Linked DNA regions of Bdellovibrio bacteriovorus. The protein of the gene in region 2 interacts with the protein of the main gene of each other region in a pairwise test. Links are inferred from orthologs where the notes say so. Each region holds a gene or a part of one and is shown on either strand. Other genes may lie near its edges.

Region 1 (4,847 bases), 1.6 Mb from region 2 along the record:
GGATTTTTTCTTTCACGCCCTCAAGAACCGGCAATGGCTGGCGACCGTGAATGGTCAGACGGATCACAGAAGTCCCCACAGAACCTCTTTGCCATGCGTCCATCACCTGCACAGCCAGATCGTTGGCCGTGCCCTCCAGAACCTCGCGCAATTTTTTATCGATCGCATTTTCGAAAGAACCGCCGTCCGTATCAAAGCGACGGGACACATCGGCAATCGCGCGGCCGTTGCTGACCTGCAAAGCGGTCAATTTGATTTCAATACGGAAGTTATTACGCTCCCCTTTGGTCAGGTTCACCTGTCCGTCAACCACCACTGGAGCATTGAAATACTGGGCAAAGAACTGAGCATCCTCACCACCGACTTTTTCATTCTGGAAATCCGCGGGCACACTGGCTGCCAAACCCGCTTCAATCGGTTTGATCAGATAGAAGTTGTTTTTCTGGAAAGCGCCACGCAGAGCTTCCTCCAGCAGGCGGCCCTCTTTCACCAGGAAGCCTTGAGGATTTTTATCCAGCGGCAACCACCAGCGATAGCTGCGGCCTTCCACACGATCCTGCCAACTGACCAGTGGCAACACCACCGGCACGGCTTCGTTTTCATTCAAAAGCGAGTTGTCCTGAAGCATTTGCTTTAAATCCTTCAAAGACACCTTCATCGCCACGGACATCTTGAATTCATCCGCGCTTTGAGTCAGCGCCGAAGGCTTCGTGAACGGAATATAGCGCGCCGAATTGCGGATGATTTTATTCTGAATCAGGGTTTTGTTTTTCAGGAAGCGGTCGTTACCGATCAGCTCCTGAATGATTTCTTCAGAAACTTTTTGAGCCGCTTCATCCTGAATGACTCTTTTTGCCACCTGAGGGTTGGTTTCCTTGGACACACCGGAATAGGTGCGGTCCACCAGTTCTGCCTGCTGGGCCAGGGCGGTGCCACTTACGAAGATCATCAATGCTGCTGCAACCACACTTACTAAACGCATTCCTAGCTCCTCAACTCGATAAAGTCCGTTCTTCCAAACAGGGAATGAACGCCTTCAAAGAATTCATTATTCACACTGATACCCTGAGCCTCCTCCATCTCCATCAAGACACGGCGGTTCAGCTCACCCAGCTCGATTTCCAGACTGACCGAGGTTGTTCCCGGATAGTCCTTCATCAACGACTGCAGGCGTGGGTAATCATCAGGATTAATCTTATCCAATCTTAGTACCATTCGCTTGGTTTTTTTAAGGATATCTTCCAACGGAGAAACGGTATCAACCATGATCTTGGCTGATCCGTCCTCTACCTCCAGACCACCCCCGACCAGGACCGGCCTTTCATCGCGAAGCTGGGCCTCAAAGCGAGCATAAGAATCCGGGAAGATCACAAGCTCACAACTGCCCGTCAGGTCCTCGACCTTGCCGAACGCCATGCGGGTTCCTTTTTTCGTGATCAGTTCGCGAAGCTCAGTGATAAGACCGGCCACGACGACGCGTTTTTTACCCGCATCGCGATTTTTCCAATCCTTCTTGGCAGCCTTCAGTGCTTCCGCCTCGGGACTGCCCGGCGCTGGCATCTGTGCTGGCAAATCAATCACCTTACAGGTCGTCCAAAGTTCTGAAAGCGTGTCAAACCCCTTCAGCGGGTGATCACTCAGGTAAAAACCCAGCACTTCTTTTTCATAGGTCAAAGACGCCGTTCGTGCCCAAGGCTTCACATCTTCCAAAGTGACTTTGGTTTCAGTCGAAGGCCCCAGATCAAACAATGAAGACTGCCCCATCTCGCGGTCTTTTTGCAGACCGATCGCGCGATCCAGGTACTTCTGATAACCGGCAATCAACTGCGCACGGTGCGCGCCAAAGCCATCAAAGGCCCCGGCCTTGATCAGACATTCGATCACTTTTTTATTCACACGACGGGTGTCGATGGAATTAAAGAACTCATCCAAAGAAGTGAACTTTTTCTCGGGCAGATTGTTGCGGGCCTCGATGATGGCCTCAACCGCATTCTGCCCCACACCTTTGATCGCCCCCAGACCGAAGTAGATCTCATCGCCATGAACATCAAACAGGTAATCCGAGAAATTCACACTTGGCGAACGCACGGTCAGACCGCGCTTGGTCGCATCCTTGGAGTATTTTACGATCTTTTCAGTGTCGGAAAGCTCGGTACTGAGCAGGGCTGCAAAGAATTCCGCCGGGTAATGACATTTCAACCAGGCAGTCTGTAACGTAACAACGGAATAAGCCGCCGCGTGGGATTTATTGAATCCATAGTCGGCAAACTTGTACATCAAATCAAACAGATCATTAGAGCGCTGTTTATCATGCCCGCGTTCGATCGCCCCTTGCATGAAGCGCTCACGGTGCTTGTCCATCTCCTCTTTGATCTTCTTACCCATCGCACGACGAAGCATATCCGCTTCACCCAGAGAATATCCGGCAATGCGAGAGGCGATACCCATAACCTGTTCCTGATAGACCATGATCCCGTAGGTCTCGGACAGAACCTCACGGGTGTCTTCCAGAAGGTATTCCACCGGCGCCTTGCCGTGCTTACGATCGGTAAAGTCCGGAATGTTCGCCATCGGACCCGGTCGGTACAACGACGTGATCGCGGTGATATCGGCAAAAGAAGAAGGTCTGATTTTACGGGTGGCATCGGTGATGCCCTCACCCTCAAACTGGAACACCCCTGCGGTATCCCCGCGCGACATCATCTCAAACGTCGCCGTGTCATTCATCGGAATCATCTGCGACAGAATTTTTTTGCCGCGATTTTTCACAATCAGCTTCAGCGCGTGATTGATGTGAGTCAGGGTCTTCAGACCCAGGAAGTCGAATTTAATCAGGCCGATTTTCTCGGCGTGCTTCATGTCGTACTGAACGACCTGCTCTCCGTCAGCACCCTTGTAAAGTGGAGCATGACGAACCAGTTGGCCGTCGGCGATGATAACCCCGGCGGCGTGGATCCCGGCATGGCGAACCATCCCCTCAACCCTTTGAGCAAGATCCATCAGCGTGTTCACTGTTGGATTCATCTCCATCATCTCTCCGATACGAGGTTCCATTTCCATGGCCTCTTTCAGGTTGATGCCGAGCTTTTCCGGAATAAGTTTTGTTACCGCGTCGACCTCAGGGAAGGTCATACCCAACACGCGGCCCACGTCCTTGATGGCGGCGCGGGCCTGTAACTTTCCGTAAGTGATGATCTGGGAAACAGATTCCTGACCGTACTTGCGGGTCACATACTGGATCACCTCCTGACGACGATCCTGACAGAAGTCGATATCGAAGTCGGGCATGGAGATACGTTCTGGATTCAGGAAACGCTCAAACAGAAGGAAGTTCGGCAGCGGATCCAGATCCGTAATACGCAAAACATAAGCGACCAAAGAACCCGCCCCGGAACCCCGCCCCGGACCGACCGGAATGTCATTGGTTTTGGCCCAGTTGATGAAGTCTTGAACGATAAGGAAGTAACCGTTAAAACCCATGCGGTCGATAATGCCAAGCTCGTATTCCAGACGCTTGTCATATTCAGGAATTTTATCTTCAGGCACCATTTCACCGCGTGCCGCCGCCTCTTCAAAGCGCACCAACAGACCGGCTTTGGCTTTGCGGGCAATGTCCTCTTTCAGCGACAACCCATCATCTGTCGGGAATGTCGGAAGGTGATAGATTGGTTTTCCCTGGTCGTCTTTAAGTTTGAATTTAACATCGCAACGTTCGGCGATTTGCAGAGTGTTGGAGATCGCTTCCGGCACGTCGGCAAAAAGCTCGACCATCTGCTCTGGTTTTTTCAGATAGAATTCATCCGTCCCCAGACGGAAACGGGATTCATCGCTCAAAGTTTTATTCGATCCGATACAGATCAAAACTTCCTGAGCCATCTGGTCGTCCTGAGTCATGTAGTGCACGTCATTGGACGCCACCACAGGAACTCCCGCGATTTTGGAGGCTTCTAGCAGGAACGGATTGATACGATCCCACTCGGGCACACCCGTGCGGCACATCTCAAGATACAGGCGATCATTGAAGATTTCTTTCAACTGGCGGATTTTCGCCAAAGCCGCGTCCGGCCCTTCCCGCAGGAAGGACTCCGCGACTTCACCACGCAGGCCTCCGGTCAGACAGATCAGATTTTCATTGTACTGCTGAATGACTTCGTAATCGATACGAGGCTTCCAATAAAAACCTTCCTGATAACCAATGGAAGAAAGTTTACACAGATTGCGATAGCCATCATTATTCTGCGCCAGGAACACCAGACGGCGCGGACCGGTGTTGACCTGATCTCGGTCCTGCTTTTTTTCAAGGCGCGATCCCGGAGCGATGTACGCATCCAAGCCCAGAATTGGTTTTACGTTGTTGTCCTTACAGGCAAAGAAAAATTCAACAGCACCGAACATGTTACCGTTGTCTGTAAGAGCCACCGCGGGCATCTGCATCGCCGCTGCTTTTTTAGCAATGGCTTTAACCCGGCACGCGGCTTCCAAAAGGGAATATTCTGAGTGGACGTGTAGATGAACAAAAGACATGACAATTTCATATCTTAGCCCCCTTTTTGTTTCAATAAAAGGGGGTGTTTGGATCACACTTCGCTCGGCGCGTTAAAAGACTCCGAGCTGCACCAACGGTTGAATGGAAACTCCGCCCGGAATCTGAGCAGATCCCAGATCCAATCTGTCGTTTTTGACGGGAATTTTGATGGTTTTTTGCCCCAAACCGGCATCCATGACGACTGTGAGAATAACTCCAGAAATCTGAGCCGGATTGGTCGCCCCGTCGATATTCCAAAGTGTCGCCTGATCTTCGCGGAATTCAATCTTATCGCTATTCGGAGCTGCCGGGTCTTTTTCAA
Region 2 (4,525 bases):
GTCCGCCACGAAGATCACGCCGTCCAGTCCTTTCAGGATCAGCTTGCGGGAAGCATCGTAAACAACCTGACCCGGAACGGTGTACAGGTGGAAGCGGGTTTTAAAACCACGGATGTCACCGACGTTCAGTGGCAGGAAGTCAAAGAACAAGGTGCGCTCAATGTCCGTATTCAATGCCACCAGCTTGGATTTTTGGTCCTCTGCTGTTTTTTGATAAACCCACTGGATGTTCGTGGTTTTACCGCCCAAGGAGGGGCCGTAGTACACGACTTTGCAGTGAATTTCTTTGGCATTGTAGTTAATAAAGGACATTACAGCTCCACGCGGTTTTGCAGGGCGCGACCCATCGTTCTATCATCTACGAAATCGATGTCGCTGCCAATAGGAACTCCATGGGCAATGCGAGAAAGTTTCAAGCCTTTGCCCTGCAGTTGCTTCGCCAGGTACAAAATGGTGGTGTCGCCCTCAAGGTCCGCATCCAATGCAAGGATGATTTCCTTGATCGCAGGACCCGTGCCGTTCAAACCGTCTTCAACTCGGTCGATCAGCTCTTTGATTTTCAATTCTTTAGGACCAATGCCTTCCAGTGGAGAGATCGCCCCATGCAAAACATGGTAGCGGCCACGGAACGCGCCCGAAGATTCAATTCTCATGATATCGGATGGTTCTTCCACGACACAGATGGATTCGTCGGAACGGTGAGAATCCTCACAATAACGGCAGACATCGGTGTCGGTGTAGTTGAAGCAGGTCGGGCAGTCGTGAACTTCAGCCTTGACGCGCAAAAGCGCCTCACTCAAACGTTCCGGGTATTCGTTCCCGGTGCGCAGAATGTAATAAGCCAGACGCTGAGCAGTCTTTGGCCCGATACCAGGCAGACGGCTCAACTCGTGGACTAATTTTTCAAGGGCGCTAATGTGTAACATCTAAATTAAAACATTCCTGGGATATTCAGGCCGCCAGTGATTTTTTCCATTTCTTTAGCGGAAGTATCACGGGCTGTTTTAACTGCTTCGTTGGTTGCAGACAGGATCATGTCCTGAAGCATCTCAACATCGCCAGCTTTCAAAACTTCAGGGTCGATGGTCAAAGCAGTGATCAAGTGGTCGCCGTTCACTTTTACTTTTACAGCGCCGCCACCGGAAGTCGCTTCGTACTCAACTTTTGCAAGTTCTTCCTGGGCTTTCTTCATTTTCATCTGCATTTGGTTGGCTTGCTTCATCAGCTGGGCCATTCCGCCGGGCATACCCTTCATAAAATCTCCTTTTTTAGTGGCCGCGCTTGTTCAGTTCAACGATGGACTTGATCTGTCCCTTGAACACGGTTTGAGCGGCTTTAACCATCGGGTTTTCAATGATCTTGTTGCGCAGATCCTCTTCGGCCATCTGCACTTTTTTCTGCTGGATGGCTTGGGCGGATTCGCCGACCTGATCACGACTCATCAATACTTCAAAAGAATACCCAGCACCCCAGTACGAATCAATAAATCCCTGTAGTTTTTTGCGCACTTGGGCGTCAGCCATTTGGTCTTTCAGGAAGGCCAATTTCACAGGAACGCCAAGGCTGATCAGCTTTCCCTCTTCCTTAACAAACAGTAAATTTTCCACTTTTGCTGCAAACAAAGCGTCGTCCTGGCGAAGCAGTTCGACAAAGTTCACCCAGCGCTCTTTAGAGGTGGAACCAGAGGCAATTTTCGGTTTGCTTTCAACAACCGGAGTTGGTTGAGCTGCCGGAACCGGAGCGGCCGGTGCGGTCGCCGCAGGCTTTGCCACTGGTGCGGGATTTGATTTCAGGGAAGAGGCCGCGGAAGAAGCTTTGTTCAGCGCTGCCTTCATCGCCTCAAGGCCGGTCGGGCCATCAAGAACCTTCTGGGATTCCTCGATGCGATCATGTCCTTTTACGGGAAGGCTTACCGGCGGAACGTAGGGCCTGGCCCCACCTGCGCTGTGAGTGGGAATAGATCCGCCTTGCAACAAAGTCTTCAGATCCACAAGTTTGGGAGCAGAAGCCATGCGCAGCAAAGTCACTTCAAGCACAATGCGAGGATCCTGGGCGCGAGGAATGTCCGAACCGCCTTTTAAAGCCATGTCGAAGAGCATGTGGATGTCCTCTTCCGGCAGACGCTGAGCCATTTCGCTCAAAGCCTGCAGTTCAGAATCCGGCATTTCCAGAATCTGACTGGCTTGCGCTTCAGACACCTTGATCAGAAGCAGGTTGCGGATCATTTCCAAAAGATCCTGAGAATACAAGTGCGGCTCAAAACCGGCCGCAGCGATTTTCTCAATCACTTTCAAAACCGCCTGAGAGTTGCGATCAATCAGAGCGTTCAAAGTTTCAAAAAGCAAAGCCCGGTCCGTCAGTCCCAGGATTTCAACCACACTGGCGCGGGTCAAAGGACCGTTGGCAAAAGTGATCACCTGATCCAGCAAACTTTGCGAGTCACGCATGGATCCATCACCCTGACGAGCCACCACCCACAAAGCTTCATCATCCGCTGTCACGCCTTCACGATCACAGATCAGTTTCAGGCGCTCGGTGATAGAGCGGGTGGAGATACGGCGGAAATCAAAACGCTGACAGCGGGACAGAATCGTCTGCGGGATCTTGTGCACTTCGGTGGTGGCCATGATGAACACCACGTGGGAAGGCGGCTCTTCCAATGTCTTCAACAGGGCGTTGAAGGCGCTGGTGGAAAGCATGTGCACTTCGTCGATGATATAGATTTTGTATTTTCCACTGGAAGGCATGAAAGCCACAGTGTCGCGAAGCTCACGGATCGCATCCACACCGTTGTTGGAAGCTCCATCGATTTCGATCACGTCGATGCTGGAACCCCCTGCGATTTCTTTACAGGAATCGCACTCGTTGCACGGAACAAAGTTCTGGGCATTCGGGCAGCGAAGGGCTTTGGCAAGGATACGAGCGGAAGAGGTTTTTCCTGTACCACGCGGACCTGTGAAAAGCAGGGCGTGAGGCAAGCGACCGTTTTTAAGGGCATTGGAAAGTGTTTGGGTAATATGATTTTGCCCGACAACGTCGGTAAATGATTGGGGACGCCATTTGCGTGCAATCACCTGATAAGACAAAACCCACCCCTCATCACAAACAGGAAAAAAAGTGGCCGAGCACCCCATATCACATAGTCCCTCGAGTGCCGTTGCTTCCTTCCGGACCTAGCGGGATTCGTCAAGAGAGCTATTGTATGGGACCCGGCCACCGCTGGATGTATCCCATTGGTGGGGGGATTACATTCGATAACTCGCCGCGCATTTCAGTTAGTTTGGGAGGGGAACCCCGCTTCGTCGGGCACGCCGTCCGGGCTCTGCTGGCGCCGGGGCGGGGCCCCGGTTCGGGCCGTCCGGGCCCCGCCAGAGGCCCTCCTTCGGGGGTTCCCCTCCCAAACTAACTGAAATACCCGAAGCTATCGAAAATACTGGGGAATGGGATAACTGGGCGGTGGTGCTTGGGGATTTTCTGGCTGGCCCTGCGGGCGCCGCGGTTTTTCTGGCTGGCCTTCGGCGCCGCCTTTTTGGGGCTTGGCCCCTTTCCCCCCGGGGATGGGGAGCGGGGGAGAGGGTTAACTGGGAATTGTTGGGTTAACTGGGAATTGTTGGGGTGGGTCGTTGCTTGCTGTTCCTCATTCCTTGCGCGAGGATTATTCAACTTACCGAGGTGAATCCTATGATGAAATTGATCCTTTCCCTGTCCCTGATCAGCTCCTTTGCTTTTGCTCAATCCGTCGGCGTGAAAGACATCCCGGCTGATGGCGACACCACCATCGAAATCAAAAAAGGCTCTAAAACTCAAAACGAGTACGAAGTCATCCAAAGCGAAGACGAAATCGAAGGCGATGCAGCTCCACTCCTGAAAGAAGCCCGTGTGAATTGGAAAAAAGCCTGCGCCGATTGGAAAGCTGAAACCAAAGATCTGAACAAAGAAAACCGTGTCTTGACCCTGAGCTGCGGAAAAATGGAGTGCTCCACCGTTGCGATGGAATCCACTTGCCGCTCTAAAACCAACGCCAAGATTAAAGTTAAGGTAAAATAGGGTAATTCTTTCCACGCCTATTTCGAATAAAGCTCAACGTGTCTATATTTCCGGGCATGTTGAGCTTTTTTATTTCCCTTCTTCTTTCTTCCGTTTCTCCGGTTCAAGCGGCCACTGTGGGTTCCTGCAAAGGCGTAAACGGTGCAGTTCGTGAAGTGATCTTTCTCGAGCACCAGGACTGTGAACTGGCGGCAAGTCTGTCTGACATCTTCAATGAAATGGCTCAGACCTTTCAATCCACCGCCTCCGTGAATCTTGTGATCGGGGGGCCTTCTGATAATGCCAGCTTTGACAACGGCTCTATCGTGCAGGTGCCTTATCGTATGTTGTTTTACGGAAAGTACGGGCGCAGTTACGAAGTGCCGCTTTCAAATTTGTACGTCAGTGCGGCTCACGAATATGGTCATGCGATTTTCCACGAGGCTCTTCGCAAGTCGGCCGGGGATGAGTATAAAAATCTTTTTGCAAAGCTGGATGA

What was found. Proteins that work in one complex are often made in the same cells at the same time.
Region 1: the proteins of dnaX (region 2) and dnaE interact in binary tests that used the Escherichia coli proteins (3 or more experiments, as listed by UniProt). The link is inferred for Bdellovibrio bacteriovorus from one-to-one orthologs.

Annotation. Positions count from the first base shown.
Region 1 is NZ_CP020946.1:1,825,199-1,830,045, reverse strand. The notes cover bases 785-4,847. They hold dnaE (DNA polymerase III subunit alpha), read right to left. Parts: upstream 4,525-4,847; coding sequence 985-4,524; downstream 785-984. Other genes in these bases: B9G79_RS08740 (hypothetical protein), read right to left, coding at 4,597-4,847; B9G79_RS08750 (hypothetical protein), read right to left, coding at 785-982. Also shown: more of B9G79_RS08750, read right to left, coding at 1-784. UniProt on the Escherichia coli protein: DNA polymerase III is a complex, multichain enzyme responsible for most of the replicative synthesis in bacteria. This DNA polymerase also exhibits 3' to 5' exonuclease activity. The alpha chain is the DNA polymerase catalytic subunit.
Region 2 is NZ_CP020946.1:206,284-210,808, forward strand. Bases 678-3,633 are described here. They hold dnaX (DNA polymerase III subunit gamma/tau), read right to left. Parts: upstream 3,087-3,633; coding sequence 1,269-3,086; downstream 678-1,268. Other genes in these bases: recR (recombination mediator RecR), read right to left, coding at 678-926; B9G79_RS01025 (YbaB/EbfC family nucleoid-associated protein), read right to left, coding at 932-1,255. In the rest of the region: GTPase MglA, read right to left, coding at 1-312; more of recR, read right to left, coding at 312-677; B9G79_RS01040 (hypothetical protein), read left to right, coding at 3,682-4,047; B9G79_RS01045 (hypothetical protein), read left to right, coding at 4,104-4,525. UniProt on the Escherichia coli protein: Part of the beta sliding clamp loading complex, which hydrolyzes ATP to load the beta clamp onto primed DNA to form the DNA replication pre-initiation complex.